One region of the Micromonospora sp. NPDC049048 genome, then DNA from elsewhere that is predicted to be linked to it. Evidence: predicted binding sites of a transcription regulator. Region 1 holds the regulator's gene; the other holds the start of a gene.
The links. Region 1 encodes HrcA, which represses chaperone genes, less so after heat shock. Its sites were predicted from a motif close to GGTTNGCACNCTCNNNNNGAGNGTGCNAACC; they were not measured.
Positions count from the first base shown of each region.

Region 1 (14,654 bases):
GAAGAAGCCGCCCTGCTTGGTCAGCTCGGCCACCTCTTCGCCCCGGGTCTTGGCGAAGTCGCGCAGCATCCGCTCCTGGTCGGCGTCGAGCTTGGTGGGGGTGCGCACGTCGAGGTGGACGTAGAGGTCGCCCCGGCCGGTGCCGCGCAGGTGCGGCACACCCCGGGCGCGCAGCCGCAGCGTGCTGCCCGGCTGGGTGCCGGCCTTGACGTCGACCGTCTCCTCGCTGTCCAGCGTCTTGATGGTGAGCCGGGTGCCGAGCGCCGCCGCCGTCATCGGCACGGTGACGCGGCAGTGCAGGTCGTCGCCCTTGCGGGAGTAGACGTCGTGCGGCCGCTCGTGGATCTCCACGTAGAGGTCGCCGGCCGTGCCGCCGCCGGGACCGACCTCGCCCTGCTGGGCGAGCCGGATGCGCATCCCGTCCTCGACACCGGCCGGGATCTTGACGGTCAGCGAACGCCGGGTGCGGACGCGGCCGTCCCCGGCACAGGTCGGGCACGGGTGCGGGATGGTGGTGCCGTAGCCCTGGCAGACCGTGCACGGCCGGGCGGAGACCACCTGACCGAGGAAGGTGCGCTGCACGGACTGCACCTCGCCCCGGCCGGCGCACGCCTCGCAGGTGGCCAGGTGGGTGCCGGCCGCCGTGCCGGCGCCGGAGCAGGTGGTGCAGAGCACGGCGGTGTCGACGGTGATCGGTGCCTCGACGCCGAACGCGGTCTCGTGCAGGTCCAGTTCCAGCCGCAGGATCGCGTCGGCGCCGGGCCGGGTCCGGGGCCGGGGGCCACGCGAGCCGCCGGCCGCGCCGCCGAAGAACGCGTCCATGATGTCCTGGAAGCCGACGAACGGCCCCGCGCCGCCCGGGCCGCCGGGGCCGCCCGCGCCCCCGCCGCCGGGGGCGAGCGGGTCGCCGCCCAGGTCGACGATCTGCCGTTTCCGGTCGTCCGAGAGGACCTCGTACGCGGCGTTGATGTCCTTGAACTTCTCCTGTGCCTCCGGATCCGGATTCACGTCCGGGTGGAACTGTCGCGCCAACTTGCGGTAGGCGCGCTTGATCTCGTCGTCGGAGGCTTCCCGGCTCACGCCGAGAATGCCGTAGTAGTCCCTGGCCACTGCGTTCCGTGTCCTCATGTTCGTCTCGCGTTGCGCCGGTCGGCGGCCGGAGCCGGCCGTCGGCCCTGACTGGTCAGTTCTGGGCCAGCAGCTCGCCCACGTAGCGTGCCACGGCCCGCACCGTGGCGATGGTGCCGGGGTAGTCCATCCGGGTCGGCCCGAGCACGCCGAGGCCGCCGACGCTGGTCGTACCCGGCCCGTAGCCGGTGCTGACCACCGAGGCGGCGCGCAGGTTGTCGACCTCGTTCTCGTCACCGATGAGCACCCGGGTCGTGCTCGGCTCGGCCTCGCCGATGAGCTTGAGCATGACGACCTCCTCCTCCAGCGCCTCCAGGATGGGGCGCAGGGAGCCCTGGAAGTCGAGCAGCCCGCCTCGGGTCAGGTTGGCCGTGCCGGCCAGCGCGATCCGCTCCTCGTGCCGCTCGATCAACGTCTCGAGCAGCACGCTGGAGAGGGTGGTCATGGCCGGCCGCAGGTGCGGCGTCGACTCCTCGACCAGCGCCTGCACCAGCGGCGGGGTCTCCGACAGCCGGGTGCCGACCAGCTTCTCGTTGACCAGCCGGCGCAGGTCCGTGACGTCGTCGGGCGGGATCGGCGCGGGCAGCTCGACCAGCCGCTGCTCGACCCGGCCGGTGTCGGCGATCATGACCAGCATCAGCCGGGTGGTGGAGATCGGCACCAGTTCCAGGTGACGCACCGAGGAGCGGGCCAGGCTCGGGTACTGCACGACGGCGACCTGCCGGGTGAGTTGCGCCAGCAGCCGGACGGTGCGGTGCACCACGTCGTCGAGGTCGACGGCGCCAACCAGGAAGCGCTCGATCGCCCGGCGCTCGGCCGGACTGAGCGGCTTCACCCGGGACAGCCGGTCCACGAAGAGCCGGTAGCCCCGGTCGGTGGGCACCCGGCCGGCGCTGGTGTGCGGCTGGCGGATGTAGCCCTCCTCCTCCAGCACGGCCATGTCGTTGCGGACGGTCGCCGGCGAGACGCCCAGCTGGTGTCGCTCGACCAGCGCCCTGCTGCCGACGGGCTCCTGCGTGGCGACGTAGTCCTCGACGATCGCGCGCAGCACGGCGAGCTTGCGGTCGTCGAGACCCATCCTCCCCACCTCCTGTCGCTCGTCGGCCCCCGCAGGCGGGGGCCGGGCGGGCTGCTGGCACTCGACTGTAGCGAGTGCCAGTCTACGTCGGCGGGGCCGCCCGCGCGATGATCGACCTGGGGCGACCAGTCCGATCAGCGACCGTGGGTCCGGCCGCCAGTGGTCGGGAACCCGGTCTTTCGGACATGTCGACGACGTCAGGCTGGTGCCGAGTTGCCGGCTGCCCCTACCGTGACCTCCATGACCGAACCACCTCGCCCTCCCGGAGCAGGGGATCCTGGCCTTCCGCCGGACCCGACCGCCCCGTCCGGGTTTCCCGGCCCCTCCGGCTTCGCCGAACCCACCGCACCACTGTCCGGGGCCCCCGGCCCGGGAAGCTATCCCCCGCCCGGTGGCTATCCGCCGCCCACCGGTGACCAGCCGCCGTCGGGCGATTACCCCCCGCCCGGCGGCTTCCCCCCGCCCGGGGCCGGCTACCCGGGCGCTGGCGGCTACGGCCAGCCGACGGGCGGCTACGCCAACAACGACGACAAGACCTGGGCCCTGATCGCCCACTTCGGCGGCCCGCTCGGCGTGATCGTCGGCGGCGGCCTGCTCGGCTGGGTGGCGCCGCTCATCGCGCTGATGGTCCGGGGGCAGCAGTCGCCGACGGCCCGGGCGCACGCCGTCGCGGCGCTGAACTTCCAGCTCACCTGGGCGATCGTCGGGGTGCTGAGCTGGGTGGTCGCGCTGATCACCTGCGGGGTGCTGTTCTTCGTTCCGATGCTCGTCTGGCTGGTGCCGCTGATCTTCGGCATCATCGGCGGCGTCAAGGCCAACGAGGGCGTGCTCTACCGCTACCCGATGACCTACGCCTTCACCAAGTGACCCGGGCCGGCCGCTCCCCCGGCCGGCCCCGGCACGCGGTTCAGGGCAGCAGGTCGCGCACGACCGCGTCGGCGAGCAGCCTGCCCCGCAGGGTCAGCACGGCCCGGCCGGCCGCGTGCTCGTCGGCCGCCAGCAGCCCGGCGTCAAGGGCCCGCGCGGCACCCGCCCGGCCGGCGTCGTCGAGGGCGTCCAGCGGCAGCCCCGAGGCGAGGCGCAGCCGGAGCATGACGTCCTCCATGTGCGCCTCGTCGGCGGTGAGCACCTCGCGGGCCAGGCCGGGCGACCCGCCGCCGGCCAGCCGCTTCGCGTACGTCGTGGGGTGCTTGACGTTCCACCAGCGCACGCCGCCGACGTGGCTGTGCGCCCCCGGGCCGAGGCCCCACCAGTCGGCGCCCGTCCAGTAGAGCAGGTTGTGCCGGCACCGGGCCGCCTCGTCGCGGGCCCAGTTGGACACCTCGTACCAGGAGAGACCGGCCGCGCCGAGAGCGGCCTCCGCGGCGAGGTAGCGGTCCGCGGCGACGTCGTCGGAGGGGTACGGCAGCTCGCCGCGCCGCATCCGGCCGGCCAGCCGGGTGCCGTCCTCCACGATCAGGGCGTACGCGCTGACGTGGTCCACCCCGGCGGCGACGACCTGGTCGAGGGAGGCGGCGAAGTCGGCCTCGCTCTCCCCCGGCGTGCCGTAGATCAGGTCGAGGTTGACGTGGTCGAACCCGGCGTCGCGCGCCTCCCGGGCGGCGGCGACGGCCCGGCCGGCGCTGTGCGTACGGTCGAGGATCGCCAGCACCCCCGGCGCGGCGGACTGCATGCCCAGCGAGATCCGGGTGTAGCCGGCGGCCCGCAGCGCCTTCAGCGACTCCGGCGTGACCGACTCCGGGTTGGCCTCGGTGGTCACCTCGGCGTCGGGCGCGAGCCCCCAGGTGCGGTCGATGCCGTCGAGGATCCGCGCCAGGTCGTCGGCGGGGAGCAGGGTCGGGGTGCCGCCACCGACGAAGACCGTGTCGACCCGGGGCGGTGGGGCGTCGCCCAGCACCCGGCGGGCGAGCGCCAGCTCGGCCAGCACGGTGTCGGCGTACGCGTCCCGGTCGGCTCCGCCGCCCAGCTCGGCTGAGGTGTACGTGTTGAAGTCGCAGTAGCCGCAGCGGCTGGCGCAGAACGGCACGTGGACGTACACGCCGAAGCCGCGCGCGCCGACGGCACGGGTGGCGGTGGCGGGCAGCGACCCGTCGACGGGGACGGTTTCGCCTTCTGGAAGGACGCCGGGCATGGCCACTAGTGTGCCCTTCCATGACCTCTCCCGACGTGCTCGTACAGGCCGCCACGGCCCGCGGCGTGACCACGCTCACCCTGGACAGCCCGCACAACCGCAACGCGCTCTCCACGCCGCTGATGACCCAGCTGCTGGCCGGCCTCGCCGAGGCGGTCGCCGACGACGCCGTACGGGTGATCGTGCTCGACCACGCGGGCCCGGTCTTCTGCTCGGGGGCGGACCTGAAGGAGACCGCCGCCGCCTACGCCAGCGGGACCGTGCCGGCCGGGATGCTCGGCGACGTGCTCGCGGCGGTCTGGGACTGCCCGAAGCCGGTGGTGGCGAAGGTGGCCGGCCCCGCCCGGGCCGGCGGTCTCGGCCTCGTCGCGGCGGCCGACCTGGCGGTGTGCGCGCAGGAGGCCACGTTCGCCTTCACCGAGGTGCGGATCGGCGTGGTGCCGGCGGTGATCTCCGCGACCGTGCTGCCCCGGCTGCACCCCCGCGCGGCGGCCGAGCTCTACCTGACCGGCGACACCTTCGACGGCCGGCGGGCCGCCGAGATCGGCCTGGTCACCGCCGCGGTGCCGGCGGCCGGGCTGGACGCGGCGGTTGCGGGGTACTGCGACTCTCTGGTGCGGGGGGCACCGAACGCGCTGGCCGGGGCAAAGCAGTTGCTGCGCCGACCGCCCGCCACGGACCTGCGGGCGGAGATCGCCGAGCTGTCCGCCCTCTCGACGGGGTACTTCCTGTCGGAGGAGGGACGCGAGGGCGTCCTGGCGTTCCGGGAGAAGCGGCCGGCGCGCTGGGTGCCGGCCGACGGCGACGCCACGGCGGGCGACGACCGGTAGGGCGCGCGACGACCGGTAGGGCGGGCAGCGGGCGGCGCGGGGCCACAACGCGGCGGGGCGGCTGCGCGGGTCACGGCTGGCGGGCGGGGGCGGGGTGAGGCCAGGCGGGAAACGGGAACGTCCGGACTCCGCCCCGGCGCCCCGCCGGGCGGCCGGTGCCACGCCCGATGCTCCCGGAGAACCGGTCGGACGCCCCGGAAGGCGCCACGGGGGACGTACGCTTGGCGGACTGTCGATCAGGGGGTGTGGGTGCGTACTCGCGCAGTCGTGGCGGGCGGCGTCGTCCTCGTCGTCCTCGCCGCGGTCGGGATCTGGGTCGTCATCCGGCAGGTGGGCGGAGAGCTGCGTCTCCCCCTGGCCAGCCGGACGTGCACGGTGCAGGCGGACGGCCGGGTGACCCTGGACGCCGACCAGATGGCCAACGCGGCCACGATCGCGGCCATCGGCATCCAGCGCAAGATGCCCGAGCGGGCCGTCGTCGTCGCGCTGGCCACCGCCTACCAGGAGTCCGGCCTGCGCAACCTGACCGGCGGCGACCGCGACTCGGTCGGGCTGTTCCAGCAGCGCCCGAGCCAGGGTTGGGGCACCCCGGAGCAGATCCGCGACCCCCGCTACGCGGCCCGCAAGTTCTACGCCGCGCTCAAGAAGGTGCGCGGCTGGGAGCAGATGCGGGTCACCGACGCGGCGCAGAAGGTGCAGCGGTCGGCCTTCCCCGAGGCGTACCAGAAATGGGCGGACGAGTCCGAGGTGCTGACCCGGGCCCTCGTGGGGCACGCCACCGGCGCCGTCGCCTGCACGGTGGGCCGCGACCCGGCGATGCGCGGCGAGGCCGCGGCGAACGCGCTGACCCGCGGCCTGGCGCTGGACTGGGGGCTGGCCGGCGCGAGCACGGCGGCGGACCTGACGGGCCTGACGGTCCCGGCCGCCGACGAGCGCCGGGGCTGGCGGTACGCGCACTGGCTGGTCTCCCACGCCCAGGACCACGGCGTGAAGCGGGTGCGCTTCGGCGGCCTGGAGTGGACGGCGCGGGGTGGCACCTGGAACCGCATCGACGACGCCCAGGCCGACGGTCGGGTGGTCGCCGAGGTCTTCGCCGAGGCGTAGTGGCTCTGATCTCTTTACCGGCAGTCACCGCGTAAACCGGCATTCCAGTCGATAAGGCTCGCCGCAGCGCAGGCGCGCGACTCCGCGTCACCGGACTGCTCCCCACGGTCCCGACAGCAGTCGCATATCGGGCCCGGCAGTATCCCGGCCCGGAATGAGCGCGTTACGATCGGCGGCCTGTGCCAGGAATGCATTCGCCTCATGGGGAGGGGTACGTCGAGGTGTTCGACTACGGCGACCGGACCGGTTACGAACCGATCAGTGACACCGACCGCAAGGAGTTCCACGAGCAGGGCTTCCTCCTGCTGCGCAACGTCCTGACGGAGGACCACCGGGCGGCGCTGGAGGCTGCGGTGGACCGCGTCTACGCCGAGGAGCAGGCGAAGGGCACCACCACCAAGGACGGCACCCTGCACCTGCTGGGCTTCCTGGAGCGCGACGAGCTCTTCGGCGACCTGCTGACCCACCCGATCGCGTTCCCGTACATGTGGGGCCTGGCCGGCTGGAACATCTACACGCACCACAACCACCTGGACGTCACCCCGCCGGCGGCGGAGCCGGAGAAGCCCTACTGGGGGTGGCACCAGGACGGGTACCGGCAGAACTCCGACCCGGAGACGATGGACCCGAACCTGCCGCGGCCGATGTTCTCGCTCAAGGTGGCCTACGTCCTGTCCGACCTGTCGGAGAAGGGCCGGGGCGCCACCAAGGTGATCCCGGGCAGCCACCTGTGGAACTCGCTGCCCCGCCCGGAGGACACCTCCGTGCACAACCCGGACCCGGAGGGCACGGTGGAGATCACCGCCAACCCCGGTGACGCCTTCATCTTCGACCGCCGCCAGTGGCACTCGCGCTCGACCAACCTGTCGACCATCACCCGCAAGATGCTCTTCATCGGCTACACCTACCGGTGGATCCGGCCGCTGGACGAGCTGCACATCGACAAGGACGGCGAGTGGTGGGCCAACCGCACGCCGGTGCAGCGCCAGCTCTGCGGTGAGGGCACCCACACCGCCAACTACTGGGGCATCAACTGGAACGGGTACGTCGACGACGAGATCCCGCTGCGCAAGGAGCTCAAGGAGCGCGGCCTGCTCGACCGCAGCGTGCCCTGGCTGCGCTGAGCCGAACCCGGCGCGCGCCGAACGGGCCCCTTCCCCCACGGGACGGGGCCCGTTCCCGTAGGCGGCGGCCAGCCCGACCCGGGGAGACGGCAGCAGTCGGCCCCCGGAAGGCGTGGCGGCGGTGGTCAGCTCCCGCCGGCGAGGCGGCGGTGGTCAGCTCCCGCCGGCGAGGCGGCGGCGCGCCTTGTCGCGGATCTTCTCCGGCAGGTCCGGCACGTCGACCAGCCGGGGCAGCAACTCCGGCTCCAGGCTCATGGCGCGGAACACCTCGCCGATCGTCACCCCGTGCGCGGGCCGGTCCACCACCTCGACCGGATCTCCCGCGCCGACCTCGCCCTCGCGCAGCACCCGCAGGTAGGCCCCGGGGGTCGCCCGCGCCGTGAACCGCCTGATCAGGTCGGGCATGCCCCAGAAACCGGCGAAGGTGGTGCACGGCGTGCGCGGCTTGGTCACCTGGAGCAGCGCCGACCCGACCGCCCACCGCTCGCCGATCACGGCGCCCGTCACGTCCACCGCGTACGTGGTCAGGTTCTCGCCGAAGCCGCCGGGGCGGATGCTGCGGCCGATCTCCCCGGCCCACCAGGACGCGTCCTCCTCGGCGTACGCGTAGACGGCCTGCTCCGGGCCGCCGTGGTGGGCGCGCTCGCCGATGAAGTCGCCAGCCACGCCGTCCACGCGCAGCAGCACCGGGCCGTCGACCGGCCGTTTGTCGATGCCGCTGCGACCGCTCGCGTCGCCCGCCCACTCCGCCTCGGTCACGACGCCGAGGTTCACCGCAGCCAGCCTGCCCGTCATGGCGGTCAGCCTAGCCGGCCCGACGGACACCTCCGCCGCGCCGCCGACGTGAGCCCGGTCCTCAGCCCTTGACGGCTCCGGCCACGAGCCCGGAGACCATCCGCCGCTGCACCAGCAGGAAGAAGACGATCACCGGCAACGTGAACAGCGTGGAGGCGGCCATCACCGGGCCCCAGGCGGTGTCGTCACGGCCGAAGAAGAACGTCATCGCGACCGGCAGGGTGTAGCTCTCCTGGTCGTTGATGAAGGTGAGCGCGAAGATCAGCTCGTTCCAGGCGGTGATGAAGGAGAAGATGCTGGTGGCGACCAGTCCGGGTGCCACCAGCGGGAAGAGAACCTTCCGGAAGGTCTGCGCCCGGCTGGCCCCGTCGATCGCGGCGGCCTCCTCCAGCTCCTTGGGTACGGCGGCGACGAAGCCGCGCAGCATCCAGACCGCGAAGGGCAGCGAGAAGCCGAGGTAGGTGAGGATCAGGCTGGGCAGGGTGTTGTAGAGCCCGAGCCGCTGGATCATCAGGAACAGCGGGATGACCAGCGCCTCCAGCGGGATCATCTGCACCACCAGCAGCATGATCAGGAAGGTGGTGCGCAGCTTGAACCGGAACCGGGCCACCGCGGTGGCGGCCAGCAGGGCCACGAGGCCGCTGAGCACCACCGTGGAGACCGCCACCAGCGCGCTGTTGAGGAAGAAGTCGGCGAAGGTGACGCCCGGGATCAGGTTCCCGGTGAGGATCTGCCGGTAGTGCTCCAGGGTCGGCTCGGCGGGCACCGGCCGGGGGGTCGACGAGAAGATCTCCGAGCTCGGCTTCAGCGAGGTCGCGATCATCCAGTAGACCGGGAACGCGGCGAAGAGCGCCACCAGCAGCCCCGCGCCGTTGAGGGCGAGCCGCTTCGCGCCCCCGCCGCCTCCGCGTCGCGTCACGCGTCCTCCTCCTGCTTGAGCACCATGCGGACGTAGAGGCCGGTCACCACCAGCAGGATCAGGGTGAGGATCACCGCGATCGCGGCGCCGAGACCGTACTTGGGTGGGGGCGAGAACGCCTCCGCGTACGAGTAGATGGAGAGCATGAACGTCGGCCGGTCCTGCGTACCGCCGGCCAGCACGAACTGCTGGGTGAAGACCTTGAAGTCCCAGATGGTGGAGAGCACGATCAGGATGCCGAAGACCGGCCGCAGCAGCGGGAAGGTGATCTTCCAGAACACCTTCCACGGCCCGGCCCCGTCGACGCGGGCCGCCTCGTGCAGCTCGCTCGGCACGCTCTTCAGGCCGGCGAGCACGCTCACCGCGATGAACGGGAACGAGTGCCAGACCACCACCAGCGTCAGGATCGTGAAGAACAGCAGCGGCGAGTTGAACCAGCCGTAGCCCGTCCAGTCGCTGCGCCCGAAGAGGCTCTGCGACAGCCCGTCGGGCAGCGCGTTGAACAACCAGGTGACCAGACCGCTGGTGTCGTCGAAGATCCACTTCCAGACGATCGTGCCGGTCAGCGCCGGGGTGGCCCAGGCGAGCATCACACAACTGGCCACGAAGGCGGCCATCCGCTTGCCGAGCCGGTTGAGCAGCAGCCCGACCAGGGTGCCCAGGACCATCGTGAGCACGACGTTGGCCACGGCGAAGAGGACGGTGTTGCGCAGCACCGTCAGGAAGAACGGATCGCTGAGGATCTCGGCGTAGTTGCCGAAGCCCACCCACGGCCACTCGCGGTCGCCGCGCAACTGGCGGACGTTGTTGAGCTGGTGGAAGGACATCACCACCACCTGGCCGAGCGGCCAGAGCAGCAGCACGCCGATGATCACCAGGCAGGGCAGGAGCAGCAGGTACGGCAGGCGGTCGACCCGGCGACGCCGCCGCGCGGAGGTCTTCCGCGCGGCGGCCGTCTCCGGCGCCTCGGTCAGCGTGGTCACTTGGAGTTGAGGATGCTTTCCATCTCCGCGGCCGCGTCGGCGGTAGCCTTCTCGACCGTCTTCTGACCCTTGATGACCGAGCTGTTCATCGCCTGGGTCACCGTCTTGGTACGGCTGACCTCCACCCACTTCGGGGTGAGCGGCGTGAGCTTGGTGTTCTGCATCGTCGTGGCGAACGCCGACATGATCTTGTCGTTGGCGTACTTGTCGCCACCGACCAGGTCCTTGTAGACCGGGAAGAAGCCGAGGCTGTCGGCGAAGGCCTGGTCGTTCTTCTTGCTCAGCAGCACGGTCAGGTAGTCCCAGGCGAGGTCCTGCCGCTCGCTGTCCTTCCAGACCGCGATGTCGGAGCCGCCGGCGAAGGCGGGCGCCGGCTTGCCGTCCGGGCCGGGGATCGGGAACGTGCCCCAGACCTTCTCGATCTCGGGGTTGTCCTTCTTGATGGCGCCCTGCTGCCAGCTACCGCCGAAGGCCATCGCCGCCTTGCCGGTGGCGAACTGGGTCCGGGCGTCGATCTCGTTCCAGCCCGCGGCGGCCGGCGGGGCCACCTTGTGCACGGTCACCAGGTCGGTCCAGAACTTGACGGCCTTCTGCGCCTCGGGCGTGTTGTAGCCGGACTTCCACGAGTCGCCCTGCTGCGTCGCGATCTCCGCGCCGGCGCCCCAGAGGAACGAGTAGAAGGGCAGCTCGGAGTTGCCGGGCAGCGCGAGGCCGTAGGTGCCGGGCTTCTTGGCCTGCACGGTCTTGGCGGCCGCGACCAGTTCCTCCCAGTTGGTCGGCGGCTTCACGCCCGCCTCGGCGAACCAGTCGGTGCGGTAGTACATCCCGCGCACACCGGCGTACCACGGCACGCCGTACTGCTTGCCGTCGAGCTGGGCGTTCTTGACCAGGTCGGGGAGGAGGTCCTTGCCCTCGGTCCAGCCGTTCATCCGGTCGGTCACGTCGGCCAGGGCCTCCTGCGCCGCCCAGCCCTGGGTCTCGGTGTTGCCCAGTTCCGTGATGTCCGGCCCCTCACCGCCGGCGAGGGCGGCCTGGAACTTCTTCGGCGCCTCGAGCCAGGGGATGTACTGGACCACCACGTCCGTGTTCGGGTGCTTCTGCCGGAACTCGGCCTCGACGCCGTCGAGGAACTTGGTCTGCGCCTCGCTACCCTCGCCCATCATCCAGACCGTGAGCTTGCTGTTGTCGGCAGCCTTGTCGTCATCGGAGCCACCGCAACCGGCCAGGACCATCGCGGCCGAGGCCACGACGGCGGTGACCGGGGCCAGCCGCTTCCACCTGTTCACGCCACATCTCCCTCGCGCCGCTTGGCACTAACCTTCTCCGCCGCACCCTAGTACGTAAATTTCCTTTACGACAGTGGTGGCCGGCCAAGGAGAGGCGACGGTACCGCAACGGATTGATCACGCGCCGGTCGACGCGAGGGTGGAACCACTCAGACCAGGACCATCCCGGCGTACGCGAACGGGCGCCCGACCTGTCGGTCGGACGCCCGTCGAAGCGGTACGACGATTACCGGTGGGTGACGCTGCGGCGACGACCCACACCGGCGACCAGCGCCACGGCGATCGCAGCCAGCACGACCTGCACCAGCAGCTCGCCCCAGTCGATACCGGCGGTCTCGGTCGCGATACCCATCGCCCGAGCCAGCACGGTACCCAGCAACGCGGCGCCCACACCGATCAGCATGTGCAGCCACATCGGCATGTTCTGGCGGCCCGGCACGACCAGGCGACCCAGAGCACCGACGATAAGACCAACGACGAGCGCAGTGATGATGCCCCAAACGGTGAGCTCCACGTCGCCCTCCTCCTTCAAAAACAATCAGATCCACGGTCTGTGGTGTTCCTGTCGTGACCGCTAAGTTCCCGACCCACCGAAAAACCAAACCGACTTTCCGGGACACCCTTTCGAGTCGCGGGCTCCCGGCAGCGGAGGCCCTTTCGCCCGGGGTGCGCCGACGCGACGCCCCCGCAACGACGGGATGTCCGGGACACCTCGGCACCCGCCGGCCCACCACATCGGACACCGGAGGTCTCCCCCGACCCCGCGTACGCGAACGGGCGCCCGACCTGTCGGTCGGACGCCCGTCGAAGCGGTACGACGATTACCGGTGGGTGACGCTGCGGCGACGACCCACACCGGCGACCAGCGCCACGGCGATCGCAGCCAGCACGACCTGCACCAGCAGCTCGCCCCAGTCGATACCGGCGGTCTCGGTCGCGATACCCATCGCCCGAGCCAGCACGGTACCCAGCAACGCGGCGCCCACACCGATCAGCATGTGCAGCCACATCGGCATGTTCTGGCGGCCCGGCACGACCAGGCGACCCAGAGCACCGACGATAAGACCAACGACGAGCGCAGTGATGATGCCCCAAACGGTGAGCTCCACGTCGCCCTCCTCCTTCAAAAACAATCAGATCCACGGTCTGTGGTGTTCCTGTCGTGACCGCTAAGTTCCCGACCCACCGAAAAACCAAACCGGCTGGACCGACGAGAGACGACGTCGCACATCAATGGTTGGCCGCGCGCCGACCACCCCGGGCGATCATCACCGCAGGTGGCGCCCTTCGATCGGCGGCCGGGGTCCGGGAGCGGACGGGCCGGAAAAATCCCCGACGCGAACGGCCGGCGCCCTGGGCCGGGCGGGGACCGTCGAGGGGTCCGCAGCCCGGCCGGGGCGCCGGCCGTCGTACGCCGTCAGCCGCCGGCGCACCGGCGGCGCATCACTTCTTGCCGGGCGCCTTGGCGTCGCCGGAGTCGGAGGAGAGCGCGGCGATGAAGGCCTCCTGGGGAACCTCCACCCGGCCCACCATCTTCATCCGCTTCTTGCCCTCCTTCTGCTTCTCCAGCAGCTTGCGCTTACGGCTGATGTCACCGCCGTAGCACTTGGCGAGCACGTCCTTGCGGATCGCCCGGATGGTCTCCCGGGCGATCACCCGGCTGCCGATCGCCGCCTGGATCGGCACCTCGAACTGCTGGCGCGGGATCAGGTTGCGCAGCTTCGCCGCGATCGTGACGCCGTAGTTGTAGGCCTTGTCCTTGTGCACGATCGCGCTGAACGCGTCGACGGGCTCGCCGTGCAGCAGGATGTCGACCTTCACCAGGTCGGACGCCTGCTCCCCGGAGGGCTCGTAGTCCAGCGAGGCGTAGCCCTTGGTGCGGCTCTTCAACTGGTCGAAGAAGTCGAAGATGATCTCCGCGAGGGGCAGCGTGTAGCGCAGCTCCACCCGGTCCGCCGAGAGGTAGTCCATGCCGAGCAGGCTGCCCCGGCGACCCTGGCACAGCTCCATCACCGCGCCGACGTAGTCGTTCGGGGTGAGCACCGTGGCGCGCACGACCGGCTCGAACACCTCGGCGATCTTGCCCGTCGGATACTCGCTGGGGTTCGTCACGACGATCTCCTGGCCGTCCTCGGTGATGGCCCGGTAGACCACGTTCGGGGCGGTGGAGATGAGGTCGAGGTTGTACTCCCGTTCCAGCCGCTCCCGGATGATCTCCAGGTGCAGCAGGCCGAGGAAGCCGCAGCGGAAGCCGAAGCCGAGCGCGCCCGACGTCTCCGGCTCGTAGTCGAGCGCGGCGTCGTTGAGCTTGAGCTTGTCGAGTGCCTCGCGCAGGTTGGGGTAGTCGGAGCCGTCGATCGGGTAGAGGCCCGAGTAGACCATCGGCTTCGGGTCCTTGTAGCCGCCCAGGGCCTCCTTCGCCGGCCGGGAGTTGATGGTGATCGTGTCACCGACCCGGGACTGGCGGACGTCCTTCACCCCGGTGATCAGGTAACCCACCTCGCCGACGCCGAGCGCGTCGGCCTTCACCATCTCCGGCGAGATGACGCCGATCTCCAGCAGCTCGTGCACGGCGGCCGTGGACATCATCTTGATCCGGTCGCGGGCGCTGATCCGCCCGTCGATGACCCGGACGTAGGTGACGACGCCCCGGTAGACGTCGTAGACCGAGTCGAAGATCATGGCGCGGGCGGGCGCCTCCGCGTCGCCGACCGGGGGCTTGAACTGCCGGACGATCTCGTCGAGCAGGTACGGCACCCCCTCGCCGGTCTTGCCGGAGACCCGGATGCAGTCCGCCGGGTCGCCACCGATGAGGTGCGCGAGCTCCTCGGCGTACTTCTCCGGCTGGGCGGCCGGCAGGTCGATCTTGTTGAGCACCGGGATGATGTGCAGGTCGTTCTCGAGCGCCAGGTAGAGGTTCGCCAGGGTCTGCGCCTCGATGCCCTGCGCGGCGTCGACCAGCAGGATCGCGCCCTCGCAGGCGGCCAGCGACCGGGACACCTCGTAGGTGAAGTCGACGTGACCCGGAGTGTCGATCATGTTGAGCACGGCGGTCTCGCCGGCCCGGTCGCCCTCGCGGACGGTCCAGGGCATCCGGACCGCCTGGCTCTTGATCGTGATGCCGCGCTCGCGCTCGATGTCCATCCGGTCGAGGTACTGCGCACGCATCTGCCGGGGGTCGACCACGCCGGTGAGCTGCAACATCCGGTCGGCCAGGGTCGACTTCCCGTGGTCGATGTGGGCGATGATGCAGAAGTTCCTGATGCGCGCCGGGTC
Region 1 is NZ_JBICTM010000003.1:46,283-60,936, reverse strand. It holds gene dnaJ (molecular chaperone DnaJ) at 1-1,110, opposite strand, end outside; gene hrcA (heat-inducible transcriptional repressor HrcA) at 1,184-2,206, opposite strand; gene ACGFIG_RS10905 (DUF4870 domain-containing protein) at 2,447-3,073, shown strand; gene hemW (radical SAM family heme chaperone HemW) at 3,114-4,337, opposite strand; gene ACGFIG_RS10895 (enoyl-CoA hydratase-related protein) at 4,358-5,167, shown strand; gene ACGFIG_RS10890 (hypothetical protein) at 5,411-6,271, shown strand; gene ACGFIG_RS10885 (phytanoyl-CoA dioxygenase family protein) at 6,460-7,395, shown strand; gene ACGFIG_RS10880 (MOSC domain-containing protein) at 7,549-8,190, opposite strand; gene ACGFIG_RS10875 (carbohydrate ABC transporter permease) at 8,252-9,109, opposite strand; gene ACGFIG_RS10870 (carbohydrate ABC transporter permease) at 9,106-10,092, opposite strand; gene ACGFIG_RS10865 (sugar ABC transporter substrate-binding protein) at 10,089-11,378, opposite strand; gene ACGFIG_RS10860 (GlsB/YeaQ/YmgE family stress response membrane protein) at 11,605-11,892, opposite strand; gene ACGFIG_RS10855 (GlsB/YeaQ/YmgE family stress response membrane protein) at 12,200-12,487, opposite strand; gene lepA (translation elongation factor 4) at 12,822-14,654, opposite strand, start outside.

Region 2 (14,654 bases), on a different contig from region 1:
CGCGCCGCCGGCCGGGTCTGGCTGGCGGCGACGCTCGTGCTCGGCGCGCTGGGGCTGCTCCGGGCGATCCCGCCGGTGCACCAGGAGGCCTACCTCGCCGCGCTGGCCGCCACGGCCGCGCTGGCCGCCCTCGTCCTACGGGCGCTGGCCCGTCGCGGGCCCGTCCCGACGCCCCGCGGGCCCGTCCCGACGCCCCAGGGGTCCGCGCCGGCCGCCACGCTGCTCGGGGTGGCCGGCGGACTGGCGCTGCTGCTGCCCTGGGTCTGGCTGGGAGCGCTCGGCGGACTGCTGGAGACGGTGCTCGCCGGGGTCGCCGCCGCCGCGCTGGGCGTGCTGGCCGGGGCGCTGCTCGACGGCGCCTTCTGGTCCCGCTTCGCCGTCGGCGAGCCACCCCGGCCGGCCCGGCTGGTGCTGGTCGGCGGGCTGGTCGCCGGGGTCGCGCTGCTGCTGATCGCCGCCGGGGTCGGGCAGTCCGGGGCCCAACTGCCCCTGTTGCTGACCCTGCCGCCGGCCGGCTTCGCGCTGGCGGCCCTGCGCGCCGCGGCCCGTGAGCCGGACGCCGCTGGCCGGGAGCCGGACGCCGCAGACCGGGAGCCGGACGTCGCAGACCGGGAGTCGGGCGTCGCAGACCGGGAGCCGGACGTCGCGGCCCGAGAGTCGGGCGGGCGGGCAGTTCCGGGTGCCGTGGGCCCCGCGACCCGTTGGCTGGTCGGGCTCGCCGTACTCGGCCCGCTGGCCTTCACCGATCCCGAGGAGATCAGCCTCGTCCTGGCCGGCACCCGCGACGTGCCGTTCTGGGTGGCGGTCGCGGCCGGCGCCGGGCTCGCCGTCGCGGCCATCCTCGCCGTGGCGTACGGCGTGCTGCTGACCCGGCCTCGGCGGCCGAGCCGACGGGTCGCCGGGGTGACCGCCGGCGTCCTGCTGGTCGTGGTCGGTGCGGTGGCCGTCGGCGCCGGCCAGCCCGGCCTGCACGGCGAGCGGCTGTTCGTGGTGCTGCGCGAGCAGGCCGACCTCACCGGCGTCCCGGCGACGACCGGCCGGGCCGGCCGGGACGCCCGGGTCGCCGAGGTCCACCGGCGGCTGGTCGCCACCGCCGGGCGGACCCAGGCCGACCTGCGCCGCGACCTGCGCCGGCTACGTCTCGACCACACCCCCTACTACCTGGTGAACGCGGTCGAGGTGGACGGCGGCCCGGCGGTACGGGCCTGGTTGTCGCGCCGGCCGGAGGTGGCCCGGGTGCTGGTCAGCCAGCGGCTGCGACCGCTGCCCGCCCCGGCCGGCCGCACGCGTGGCACCGCACCGGCGCCGGCCGGCCCGGAGTGGAACGTCCGGATGATCGGTGCCGACCGGGTCTGGTCCCAGCTCGGGGTGGACGGCTCCGGGATCGTGGTGGGCAGCTCGGACTCGGGCGTGGACGGTGGACACCCCGCGCTGGCGGGCGGCTTCCGGGGCGGCGACGACTCCTGGTACGACCCGTGGAACGGCACCCGCCGGCCGACCGACGAGGGCGGCCACGGCACCCACACGACGGGCAGCGCGGTGGGCCGGGACGGCGTCGGAGTGGCCCCGGGCGCCGGCTGGGTCGGCTGCGTCAACCTGGACCGCAACCTCGGCAACCCCGCGTACTACCTGGACTGCCTCCAGTTCATGCTCGCGCCCTTCCCGCCGGGCGGGGACCCGTTCACCGACGGCCGCCCGGCGCGCGCCCCGCACATCCTCACCAACTCGTGGGGCTGCCCGCCGATCGAGGGCTGCGACCCGGGCGTGCTCCGACCGGCGACCGCCGCCCTGGCCGCCGCCGGCATCCTGGTCGTGGCCGCCGCCGGCAACACCGGCCCGTACTGCGGCTCGATCGCCGACCCGCCCGCCCCGTACGCGGACGTGCTGACCGTCGGGGCGGTGGACCGGCAGCGCCGGGTGACCCTGTTCTCGTCGCGGGGCCCGGTGCCGGGGGCGGCCAAGCCGGACCTGGTCGCGCCGGGCGACGAGGTGCTGTCGGCGATGCCGGGCGGCGGGTACGCCACCCTGAGCGGCACCTCGATGGCGACCCCGCAGGTGGCCGGCGTGGTGGCGTTGATGTGGTCGGCCGACCCGACGCTGGTCGGCGACCTGCCCCGCACCCGGCAGATCCTGCGGGACACCGCGACCCCTGCCGGTGCCACGTACGCGTCGGCGACGCAGACGTGCGGGGGCGACCGGAACATCACCGGCGCCGGCCTGGTCGACGCCTATGTGGCGGTGCGGACGGCCAAGGGGTGAGCGGGTCTTGCCTCCCCCCGCATCCGGTGATCTATGGTCGGCGGCCATGGAGACGGAGATCGTCGAGCTGACCGCCGACCGGACGCCCGACGTGGTGGAGCTGTGCCGCCGGGCGCTGGACCTGCCGGAGGACGCGGCCGAGGCGCCGGAGGTCGTGGACGCGCTCTGGACCCGGGCGGTCGTCGACCGGCCGGTGGTCGCGCTGGGCGCGTACCGGGGGGCGGAGCTGGTCGGGGTGCTGGTCTGTTCCGTAGCCGCCCGGGACGCCCGGCTGGGGCACGTGGATCTGGTGGCGGTGGACCCCGCCCACCGGCGACGGGGCGTGGGGCGGGCACTGCTGTCGTACGCCGAGCGGACCCTCGCCGGCCTCGGCGCGGTGGAGGTGCTGCTCGCCGGCAACCCGCCCTACTACGCCTGGCCCGGCATCGACGTGCGCTACACGCCGGCGATCTGCGCCGCGCTGGCGCTCGGCTACCGGCAGGACCGGACGGCGTGGAACATGACGGCCGACCTGTCGTACGACGGCTCGCCCGCCCTGCGCCCGACGGAGCCCGCGGAGGCGCGGCTGGCCGGGCAGGGGGTGACGGTCCGCCGTGCCGCGGCGGGCGACCTGCCGGCGCTGGCCGAGTTCGCCCGTGCCACGTTCGGCGGGGCCTGGGACGCCGAGTTGGCCGGCTCGGTCGGCCGGGAGGGGGCCGGCTGCCACCTGGCCGAGCGCGACGGCACGGTGCTCGGTTTCGCCGCGTACGGGTCGTCCCGGCCGAGCTGGTTCGGCCCGATGGGCACCGCCCCGGCGGCCGAGGGCTCGGGGATCGGCGGGGTGCTGCTGCGCCGGTGCCTGCGCGACCAGCGGGCGGCGGGGGTGACGGCGGCGCAGATCGGCTGGGTCGGGCCGGTCCCGTTCTACTCGGGCAGCGCGGGCGCCCGGATCGAGCGCGTCTTCTTCCTGTACCGCAGGGCGCTCGGGGACTGACAACAGGGCGAACGGGATGTAGCGCCATTCGCCCGTATCGGTGATCGTCGCGCCCTACCGTTTCGGTAGAGGAGGCAGCCATGATTACGGACGACGAACGCCCCGGCCCGTTGCCGTTCGACCGGCTCGACTACGGCGACGCCGAGCAGCAGGCGGAGATGGCCGGCGTCGACGAACCGGCCGACGAGCCGGTGACGCTGGTCGACGAGCCGGTACCGGTCCCGCAGCCGTACGACGGGGCGCAGCGGAGGCGCAACCAACGGCCACTGCCGACGTGACAGCGGAAGGGGCGGACCGCTGACGCGGCCCGCCCCTTCCGGCGTGTGAAGCTGGACTCAGAAGTCCATCTCCCCGCCACCCGGACCAGCCGGGGCGGCCGGGGTCTTCTCCGGCTTGTCCGCCACGACGGCCTCGGTGGTGAGGAAGAGCGCCGCGATCGACGAGGCGTTCTGCAGCGCCGACCGGGTCACCTTGGCCGGGTCGATGATGCCCGCGGCCAGCAGGTCGACGTACTCGCCGTTGGCGGCGTTGAGGCCGTGACCCGGGTTGAGGTTGCGGACGTGCTCGACGACGACGCCACCCTCGAGGCCGGCGTTGACGGCGATCTGCCGCAGCGGGGCGTCCAGCGCGATCTTGACGATCTGCGCGCCGGTCGCCTCGTCGCCGGCCAGGTCCAGCTTGTCGAAGGCGGTCTTGCCGGCCTGCACCAGCGCGACGCCACCACCCGGGACGATGCCCTCCTCGACGGCGGCCTTCGCGTTGCGGACGGCGTCCTCGATGCGGTGCTTGCGCTCCTTCAGCTCGACCTCGGTGGCCGCGCCGACCTTGATCACCGCGACGCCGCCGGCCAGCTTGGCCAGCCGCTCCTGCAGCTTCTCGCGGTCGTAGTCGGAGTCGCTCTTGTCGATCTCGGCCCGGATCTGGTTGACCCGGCCCTGGATCTGCTCGGCGTCGCCGGCACCGTCGACGATGGTGGTCTCGTCCTTGGTCACCACGACCTTGCGGGCGCGGCCCAGCATGTCGAGGCCGACGGCGTCCAGCTTGAGGCCGACCTCCTCGCTGATGACCTGGCCACCGGTGAGGATGGCGATGTCGGCCAGCATGGCCTTGCGGCGGTCACCGAAGCCCGGCGCCTTGACGGCGACCGACTTGAAGGTGCCCCGGACCTTGTTGACGACCAGGGTGGCCAGGGCCTCGCCCTCGATGTCCTCGGCGATGATCAGCAGCGGCTTGCCCGACTGCATGACCTTCTCCAGGATCGGGAGCAGGTCCTTCACCGACGAGATCTTGCTGTTGACGATCAGGAGGTAGGGGTCGTCGAAGACGGCCTCCATGCGCTCCGGGTCGGTCATGAAGTAGGCCGAGATGTAGCCCTTGTCGAAGCGCATACCCTCGGTGAGCTCCAGCTCCAGCCCGAAGGTGTTGCTCTCCTCGACGGTGATGACGCCTTCCTTGCCCACCTTGTCCATCGCCTCGGCGATGATCTCGCCGACGGTGTTGTCACCGGCGGAGATGGAGGCGGTGGAGGCGATCTGCTCCTTGGTCTCGACGTCCTTGGCGAGCTTGAGCAGCTCCTCCGAGACGCTGGCCACGGCGGCCTCGATGCCCCGCTTCAGGGCCATCGGGTTGGCACCGGCGGCCACGTTGCGCAGGCCCTCGCGGACCAGGGCCTGGGCCAGGACGGTCGCCGTCGTCGTGCCGTCACCGGCGACGTCGTCGGTCTTCTTCGCGACCTCCTTGACCAGCTCGGCGCCGATCTTCTCGTAGGGGTCCTCGAGCTCGATCTCCTTGGCGATGCTCACACCATCGTTGGTGATGGTGGGGGCACCCCACTTCTTCTCCAGCACGACGTTGCGGCCCTTGGGGCCGAGGGTCACCTTCACGGCGTCGGCGAGCTGGTTCATGCCCCGCTCGAGGCCGCGGCGAGCCTCTTCGTCGAACGCGATCATCTTGGCCATACGGCGTTGTCCTCCTGGACACTCACGGGCCACCCGGAGTGTGTGTCCCGGATGGGCCGCCTGGTGTACGCACCTTGGGACGTCGCCACCTGGCGACGACGACGTCTCCTCGGCCGGGCCGGATAGCCCGCGACGACCGGCCATGTGCCGCAACCGCGTCTGGACGCCGCTGCGACCGTGGCCCTACCGCCCCGACCATTGGCACTCGCGGTGTGCGAGTGCCAATGACTTGTTTAGCACTCTCCCCTGCCGAGTGCAAGCACGATGGGCCCGGTCAGCCGAGTTCGCCGGCCAGCCGCGCGCTGTCCACCGGCCCCTCGTGGGCACGTTGCTCGGCGTACGTGACGACCAGCCCGACCAGCTGGGCGAGGTGGGTGGGCAGGGCCAGCACCGCGCCCAGCAGCGTCACCACCAGCACGCCGACCGCCGTGCCGGGCGAGTCCAGCGGGGTGGTGCCGAACGGCAGCGTCCCGAGGCCCTCCACCATCCCGGCCGCCCCGCCGCCGATGATCACCGCCGCCGCCACCAGCGCCACCCGGCCGAGCAGCAGGCCGAGGCGGTCGTGGAACATCCGGAAGGAGCGGCCGATCGGGTGCTGCCGCTCGAAGAGGTAGACCGGGCCGGCCATGCTGAGCGCGAAGGCGAAGTAGATGCCGGGGATGACGCAGAAGCAGGCGCCGAGGCCGATGATGACGCTCATCAGCAGGGTCCAGCCCCACAGGCCCAGTGCCCGGCGCGCCCCGTGGGACAGCGCCGCGCCCATGCTCACCGACTCGCCGGCCGCCTGCCGGGTGACCACCCAGGTGCCGGCCGCCCAGCCCAGGCTCTGCACCAGGCCGAAGACGAGGGCGCTGCCGAGCACCACGGAGAGCATGACGCCCAGGTCGGTCACGAAGGTGTCGGGCAGCGTGGTGGGCTCCTCGGCCATCGCCTGGTCCCACCGCGCGGTGGGGTCGACGACCAGCGAGAGCACCGAGACCACGGCCGCCGGCAGCACCTGCGTGAGCAGCAGGATCGGCAGCAACAGCCGCCAGCCCCGGCGTACGGCGCCGACGCACCGGTTGAACCAGCCGTTGACGCCGGCGCCGGGCGGGGTGACGAGCGGGTCGGCCGGGTCGAGGCCGTACGCCGGTGGGTACCAGCCGTGGACGGGCTGCCCGGGGTAGGCGACCGGGGCACCCGGGTACCAGGGCTGCCCGCCGTACGGGCCGGCGCCGACCGGGTACCCGCCGGTGGGCGGGAAGACCCAGTCCTGCGGCGGCTGCGGGCCGGCCGGCACACCGCCGCCCGGGGCCACGGGACCATCCGGGGCCACCGGACCGCCCGGGGCCACGGAACTGTCCGGGGCCGGGACGGCCGGCCCTCCGGCATTCGGATCTCCCGGAGACGGCACGGCCTGGGGCGGCTGGTCGGACATGAACCCTCCTCAGCGATGGCTGGAACGGCTCACGATCCTCCCCTGCCGGCGCAACCGCACCGGAGCCCGCCCCACCGCGACACCGCTGCCCGGCACGATCGGCCCGCCGAACCGGACGGCACCGCCGGGTCACCCGCCGGACATCCCGGGACCGATGGCCGGGGAGGGGCGCAGGCGACCGACGCGTGGGCGGAGGAGTGCGCGGTCAGGCGATGACGCGTACGCGCTCGGCCTGAGGGCCCTTCTGGCCCTGGGCGACCTCGAACTCGACCCGCTGGCCGTCGTCCAGCGCCTTGTAGCCGTCCATCTCGATCGCCGAGAAATGGACGAAGACGTCCTGCCCGCCGTCGACGGCGATGAAGCCGTAGCCCTTTTCGGAGTTGAACCACTTCACGGTGCCCTGTGCCACGGTGCACTTCCTCACTCTGCGCAGCGTTTCACGACCCCGGAGGCCGGGCTGGCCGGCACCGGAGGACGCCCGATTCGGCGATCGACAATGGCCGCTGAAACGGTAACCGAAATCGCACGCTACACGAAGCGTGACGGCGGCGCACGACCACAAATCGGGCATATTTCAACCGGTGGACATCGGCGTTCATCGCTGTGGTACGCATGCGTCATGACGAGCACGCCCGACGGGTCGGGGCAGGCGCGGCGGGCGGAGATCCGGCGGGTCCGGCCCCGCGACGCCGCCCGGATGCGGGCCCTGCGGCTGGAGATGCTCGCCGACGCCCCGCTGGCCTTCCTCGAGACCCTCGCCGACGCGGCGGCCCGGCCGCACGCGGACTACGCGGCCAGGATCGCGTCCGTCTCGGCCGGGGTGGGCACCGCGCAGTTCGTGGCGGACCCGGGCGGCCGGCTCGTCGGGCACGCGGGTGGCACGGCGGCCCCCGGGGAGCCGGCGCTGACCCTGGTGTACGCCGTCTACGTCACCCCGCCCTGGCGGGGCACCGGCCTGCTCGGCGACCTCGTCGACGCGGTCGCGGCCTGGTCCCGGGCCTGCGGGCGGCCCGAACTGATGCTGGAGGTCGTGGTCGGCAACGACCGGGCCTACCGGGCGTACCGGCGGCTGGGCTTCGTCGACACCGGCGTACGCGTCCCGCACCCCACCGTGCCGGTGCTCACCGAACTCCAGATGCGGCGCAAGGCCTGACGCGGCTGCCCGGACCGGCCGGCCGTGGGCCGACCCGGGCAGCCGGACGGATCACGCGTGGCGGCGGGACTGCACGACGCGGAACCGGTTGGCCACGTAGGCGCCGTCGGTGAGCGCGGAGTTGGCCGCCGCGTTGGCGCCGCTGCCGTGGAAGTCGGAGAAGGCCGCCGACTGGTTCACGAAGACCCCGCCGGTGAGGTTGCAGGACAGGTGCACCCCGACCTCGATCGCCGCCGCCTCGGCCGCGTCGAGGACGGTCTCGTCCGTGGAGTAGACCGCCGCCGTGAGCGCGCCCTTCTCGCCGACCGTGGAGCGCAGGATCTCCAGGCTGTGCGCCGTGGAGTCGGTGGCGATGGCGAACGAGATCGGCCCGAACCACTCCTTCGAGTAGGTCGCGGCGTCGTCGGCCGCCAGCCTGACCACCGTCGGGGTGCGGACCACCGCGCCGGGGAAGGCCGGGTGCTCGACCGTACGCGACTCCAGCACCGCCTCGCCGACCTTGGTGACCTCGTCGAGGCGCTCCAGCACCCCGTCGTTGACGATGGCGCCGGTCATCTCCACCCCGCGCGCCGGATCGGCGGTGAGCTTGGCGACCGCCGCGGCGATCCCGCCGGCCACCTCGTCGAAGCTCTTGTGCCCCTGGTCGGTCTCGATGCCTCCCGAGGGGATCAGGATGTTCTGCGACGTCGTGCACATCTGGCCGCTGTAGAGGGTCAGGGTGAAGCCGAGGTTGCGGCACATCCCGGCGAAGTCGTCGGTGGAGTCGATCACCACCGTGTTCAGCCCGGCCTTCTCGGTGTAGACGGCCGCCTGCCGGGCGTTGGCCTCCAGCCAGTCGCCGTACTCGGTGGAACCGGTGAAGTCGATGATCTTGATGGCCGGGTGCAGGGCCAGCGTGGAGGCGAGCTTCTCGCCGGGCGCCTCGGGGGCGAGCAGCACCAGGTTCGGGTCGAAGCCGGCCTCGGCGAGCACCTCCCGGGCGTACTTCACCGTGATCGCCAGCGGCAGCACCGCGCGCGGGTGCGGCTTGACGACCACCGGGTTGCCGGTGACCAGCGAGGCGAACAGCCCCGGGTACGAGTTCCAGGTCGGGAAGGTGTTGCAGCCGATCACCAGCGCCACGCCACGGGGCACCACGTGGAAGGTCTTGGTCATCCGCAGCGGGTCGCCCTTGCCGGCCGCCTTCTCCCAGCCCGCCGTCCCCGGGTGCCGGGTCATCTCCGCGTACGCGTAGGCGACCGCCTCCAGCGCGCGGTCCAGCGCGTGCGCGCCGCCGGCCTGGAAGGCCATCACGAAGGCCTGGCCGCTGGTGAACTGCACCGCGTTGGCCAGCTCGAAGATGTGCTTGTGCAACCGGTCGAGGATCTCCAGGCAGACCCCCGCCCGGGCCTGCGGGCCGGCGTCGCGCCAGCCGGGCAGCGCGGCGGAGGCGGCGGCGACCAGCTCGTCGGCGCCGGCGTGCGGGTAGCGGACGTTCAGCTCGACGCCGAACGGGCTGGTCTCGGTGGCGACCCGGTCGGTCGCGCCCGGCTGGTCGAGGGGGAAGTCGCCGCCGAGGTACGCCTCGAAGGCGGCCTTGCCGTCGGCGGCGGCGGTCTCACCGTAGACGCGGGGGCTGGGCGACTCGGGGTAGGCGGACCAGTACCCGCGCTCCGTGATGGCGGTCAGCGCCCGGGTCAGGGTGTCGGCGTGCCTGTCGTACAGGGGGTGCGGGGTCTCCGTCATGCCCGCCATCATGCAACAGAAAGCACCAGGATCAGTAGGGGCGTGTCACAACTCAGATGGTGAGCTGCCAGTCGGTCCAGCCGTCGACGGGGCGGAACCCGAGCTGCTCGTTGATCCGCACCATGTACGCGTTCTCGGCCGCGTTGAAGGTGTCGATCGCGCGTACCGCCGGTTCGTGGGCCAGCAGGTGGTGCAGGTTCTCGACCTTGGCGAGCAGCCCGAGGCGGTGCCCACGGTGGTCCGGATCGACGATGGTGATCTGCTGGAACGCGTGCCAGTCGGCCGACGCGCCGACGTCGAGCAGGGTCCAGGCGACCAGCCGTCCGGACGCCTCGTGGCGCAGGGCCGTGTGGTAGCGCCGCCGCCCCCGCGCGTCGAACGCCCGCTCAGTGCTCCGGAGCCGGTCGGCGTCGACCCGCTCCGGCTCCCACTCCACCTCGCCCAGGGGCGCGTCGGCCATCAACCGGCCGTCGAGGTAGGCGATGTCGGCGACGTACTCCTCGGGGGTGTGTCCCTGCCACCGCACGACGCGGTAGCCGGCCGCCCGGGACCGGGCCCCGGCCAGCGCGGCGGCCAGGCCGTCGTGGTCGAGCCGGGTGGTGTCGAGCCGGCGGCGGACCTCGGCCAGCGCCGGCCGGGCGCCGGTGGACGCGGCGAAGGCGGCGCCGGCGCCGGAGCGGGGCGGGCCGCCGGGCAGCGTGGTGACGGCCATCGCCACCACCCGCTTGCGGCCCCGCTCCCGCAGCAGGCGTACGGCGTGCTCGTGCAGCGCGCGGCCGACGCCGCGACGCCGGTGCTCCGGATGCACGACCAGCTCGGCCGTGGCGTTCTCGGTGTTGTCGAGCTGCGGCAGGTCCAGCGCGAGGTAGCCGGCCGGCACGCCGTCGAGCCGGGCCAGCGCCCAGAGCGGTTCGTTGCCCGGCATCGGGTGCCGGACCGCCGCATCGAAGCGCCGCCGGCAGAAGGGCGGGAAGTCCGGCAGGTCGGCCTCGTTGGCCGCCGCGCCGATCCGGTACGCCTCGTCGACCGCGGCCTGGTCGGCGGCGTCGAGCGGCGCGATGGTGATGCTCATCGGCTGAGAGTGCGCCGCCAGACGACGATCGGGCCAGCGAATTAACCGCTGGCCCGATCGGGAGGTTGGTCGGGAGGGACGCTCGCACAACGCCTCCGGCGTTGGGTCGCAAGAACTGAAAGTCTCCGGCGAAACGCCCTCCCGCACGGAGCATCTTGCGCCGTCCGGTTACGGCCGTCAAGTCCTTGTCGGCGCGTTTTCCGCACTCACAGCGAAAACCCAGTTACCCGGCGAATCCCCGGATCAGGTGAGGAGGCCGGCGTCGCGGGCGGCGCGCAGCGAGGGCTTGATGCGGTGGGTGGGACCGACCTGGCCGGACACCGCATCGAGGGTCTTGAGGCCCTCGCCGGTGTTGAAGACGACGGTCTCCGCCGTCGGGTCCAGGCGGCCCGACTCGACCAGCTTGCGCAGCACGGCCACCGTCACCCCGCCAGCGGTCTCGGCGAAGACGCCGGTGGTACGGGCGAGCAGCCGGATGCCGGCGCGGATCTCGTCGTCGTCGACGTACTCCATCCAGCCGCCGGTGCGGCGTACCGCCTCCAGGGCGTAGATGCCGGCGGCCGGGTCGCCGATGTTGAGCGACTTGGCGATGCCGGTCGGCCGGACGGGGGTGATGGTGTCGGTGTCGGCGTGCAGGGCGGTGGCGATCGGGTTGCAGCCGGCCGACTGCGCGCCGAACACCTTCCAGCCGCCGGCCGGCGCCTCGACCAGGCCGATCTCGACCAGCTCGGTGAACGCCTTGTCGATCTTGGTGAGCAGCTCGCCGGAGGCCATCGGGATCACCACCTGCGCGGGGATCCGCCAGCCGAGCTGCTCGGCGACCTCGTAGCCGAGCGTCTTGGAGCCCTCGGCGTAGTAGGGGCGCACGTTGACGTTGACGAACGCGGTGTCCTCGAACTCGTCCGTCTCCACCAGCTCGCCGCAGAGCCGGTTCACGTCGTCGTACGAGCCGTCGATGGCGACCAGTTCGCCGCCGTAGACGGCGGTGGTGACGACCTTGCCCTGCTCCAGATCGCCGGGGATGAAGACCACCGAAGGCGCGCCGGCCCGCGCGGCGTGCGCGGCGACCGAGTTGGCCAGGTTGCCGGTGGAGGCGCAGGCGTAGCGGGTGAAGCCGAGCGCGCGGGCGGCGCTCAACGCCACCGAGACCACCCGGTCCTTGAAGGAGTGGGTCGGGTTGGCGCTGTCGTCCTTGACCCAGAGGGGGGCGGTGATGCCCAGCTCGGCGGCGAGGTGCGGGGCGGACACCAGTGGGGTGAAGCCGGGGTCGAGGGTGACCCGGGTGGCCGGGTCCTGGCCGGCGGGCAGCAGTGCCGCGTACCGCCAGATGTTCTGCGGGCCCGCCTCGATCTGCTCCCGGGTGACCGTCGCGAGCGCGGCGGCGTCGTAGTCGACCTCCAGCGGGCCGAAACACTCGTAGCAGGCGTGCTGGGCGGCGAGCGGGTAGCGGGCCGAACAGGCGCGGCAGACCAGGGCACGGGCGGGGCTGGTGGTGGTGTCGATGCCGGAGGGGGCGAACGTCGACGTCATGTCGCGGGTCCTCTCATCTTTCCCCGCATCGCACCCTGCGGCGGGGACGGAATTGGCACCTGCCCCGCCGGTCGCTCTGCGGTGAGCGCGCGGGGTGGTTGCCGGGGCGTCGTCGGGCCGTATCCCTCAGCCCCTCTGGATGAGGTATGCAGTTGTACCTGCGAGTTTAAGCACCGAAGGCGCCCGGATCGACGGCCGATCCCACGCTGTGAGCGATCCCGCAGTCGCCGCCGGGCCGCAGGCGGCCTTCTGTCACGGTACGGATTCAGACGGCCACGGAGCGGGAGTCGGCGGCGGGGCGGCGGGCGCGTAGCAGGGTGTCGACCGCCCACCGACCGGGACCGAACACGGCGATCAGCAGGAACGACCAGCAGAACAGGACGGCCAGCTCGCCGCCGTTGCGCAGCGGAAGCAGCGCGTCCGGCTGGTGCACCACGAAGTACGCGTACGCCATCGAGCCGGATGCCAGCAGGGCCGCCGCCCGGGTCAGCAGCCCGACGAGCACCAGCCCGCCGCAGACCGCCTGGATCAGCGCGGCCCACCACCCCGGCCACTCGCCGAACGGGACCGCCTCGCCGGTGCCCCGGTTTCCGCCGAGCACCCCCAGCAGCGAGGCCAGGCCGTGGCAGAGGAAGAGCAGGCCGACGACGGCGCGGAACAGGGACAGGGCCGGGCCACCGATCCGGTCAGTGAACATCAGGGCACCTCCGAGCAGGACGACGGGACGACACCAGAATGCCGACAGCCATTCGGCCATGTCGATTGATTCCCTCTCTGTGGGAACGCTCCCACGACGCGGTCGGGCGCCCCTGGCGCGTCCCCGCTACGGTGCCAGGCACATCGACGGAAAGGAACGCGCGAATGCGTCGCAAGCTCGTCCCCGTGGTGGCGCTCTCCATGGCCTGCCTGCTGGCGCTCACCACCGCCTGTTCCACAGGCAACCGGAAGAAGCGGAACCGCTCCGCCGACCGGCCCGCCGGCACCGCCGCGAAGCGGGACGACGTCGACGCCGCCCCCGCGACCACCCGGGCCACCCCGACGCCCCGCCGCACCGGCGACCAGCTCACCTGCCTCGAACTGCGCAACACCCGGATCGGCAGCAGCAGGGTCCGCTACCGCGGGTACGCCGCCCCGATCCGTCTCGCCGCCGGCCGCTGGTCCGACCGGAACGGCACGACTGTGGAGTTGCAGCGGCCGTGCGCCATCGGCGACCTCGACGGCGACGGCGCGGGCGACGCGGTCGGCGTGGTCATGCTCGACGGCGGCGGGACCGGCCGCTTCTTCACCCTCGCCGCCTGGCGCAACGTCAGGGGCGAGCCGGACTACCAGGCCCAGGTCGACCTCGGCGACCGTACGCCGGTGGAGAGCGTCAGCGTGAGCGGCGGCAGGGCGACGGTGGTCTACCTGACCCGGCCCGCGGACGGCCCGGCGGCGGAGCTGAGCATCCGGCGTACCGCCGTCTACCAGCTCAGGGGCACGACGCTGGCCAAGCTGAGCCACACCGACGCCCGGGTGACCGCGACGCCCCCCGGCGACGGGGACACCGCCGACTCCGGCACCGAGCCGGACTCCCCCGACTCCCGCACCCGCACGCGCAGGCCCCGGTCCCGCTGACGTCCCGCCGGTGGTCGTACCGGGCCCAGGACCGCGCCGGCCGATCCGCCGGCGCGGGCTCCGGCCGTGCCGGGCAGGCGCCGGCTCAGTCGGGGACCGGCCGGGGGGCTGGTGGCTTCGGCAGCCGGATGTATCCGGTGGCCGGGCAATCCTGCTGAGTCACCGCGCCGAGGCAGCCCCACCCCGAGGTCGGGGGGCGCTCGAAGTACTGGACGGGCTGCGACGGGATGGCCTCGGTGGTGAACGTGCCGGCGCCGCTCGGGATGCGTTGCTCGTGGGCGCCGGTCGTGTCGGTGTAGGAGGCGACGATGTGCCACTCGCAGGTGTGGGTGGACACCTCCGGCTGGATGCGGAAGGCCATGTTCGACTGACCGTTGCCCAGTTCGACGACGTTGCGGCGGAAGTACAGCTGGCCCTCCCGCGGCTCGCCCTCGTCCAGGACGTACGGGCCGTGCGGCTCGTCCGTCGGCCCACCGGTCAGGTCCCACAGCAGCCCCTGCCGGGACTCCGCGCCCGCCGGGGGAAGGGTGACGACGGTCTGCGCCGTGGGTACGCGGCACGAGTCCTTGACGGCGGTCATGTTGTTGATCGTGAGTCCGGCGGCGCGATCGCTGTTCAGGTTCAGGTCGAACGTCTGGGCATGACCGCGGTTCTCGTTGCCGTCCTCGAACGGCGCAACGTAGGACGCGTGCTCGACCACCCGGCCGCCGAGCGGCTTGAGGAGCTCCCACACCTCTGACCTGTCGCCGGTCAGGGCGGTGAGCCCGGCCTGCTCGCCCTCGGTCAGCGGCCGGTCGAGCAGCACGGTGAAGGCCTCGGGCAGGTCCCGGTCGTAGTCGAGGGGCGTGACCGTGGACACGAACGCGGCCTGCTCGCGGTCGACCGCCTGCTGAGCCTGCCTGTCCGAGCGGGCCCGATCGGTGGCCGTCGACCGGTCCAGAAGGACATTGGCC
Region 2 is NZ_JBICTM010000001.1:267,866-282,519, reverse strand. It holds gene ACGFIG_RS01315 (S8 family serine peptidase) at 1-2,259, shown strand, start outside; gene ACGFIG_RS01310 (GNAT family N-acetyltransferase) at 2,306-3,232, shown strand; gene ACGFIG_RS01305 (hypothetical protein) at 3,313-3,510, shown strand; gene groL (chaperonin GroEL) at 3,568-5,190, opposite strand; gene ACGFIG_RS01295 (hypothetical protein) at 5,465-6,487, opposite strand; gene ACGFIG_RS01290 (cold-shock protein) at 6,813-7,016, opposite strand; gene ACGFIG_RS01285 (GNAT family N-acetyltransferase) at 7,227-7,760, shown strand; gene paaN (phenylacetic acid degradation protein PaaN) at 7,812-9,485, opposite strand; gene ACGFIG_RS01275 (GNAT family N-acetyltransferase) at 9,538-10,557, opposite strand; gene thrC (threonine synthase) at 10,801-12,087, opposite strand; SAM riboswitch class I at 12,098-12,233, opposite strand; gene ACGFIG_RS01265 (DoxX family protein) at 12,353-12,784, opposite strand; gene ACGFIG_RS01260 (hypothetical protein) at 12,949-13,701, shown strand; gene ACGFIG_RS01255 (hypothetical protein) at 13,787-14,654, opposite strand, start outside.
Region 2: a site for HrcA is predicted at 5,387-5,417, ahead of groL (chaperonin GroEL). Genes of this name have one in related genera too.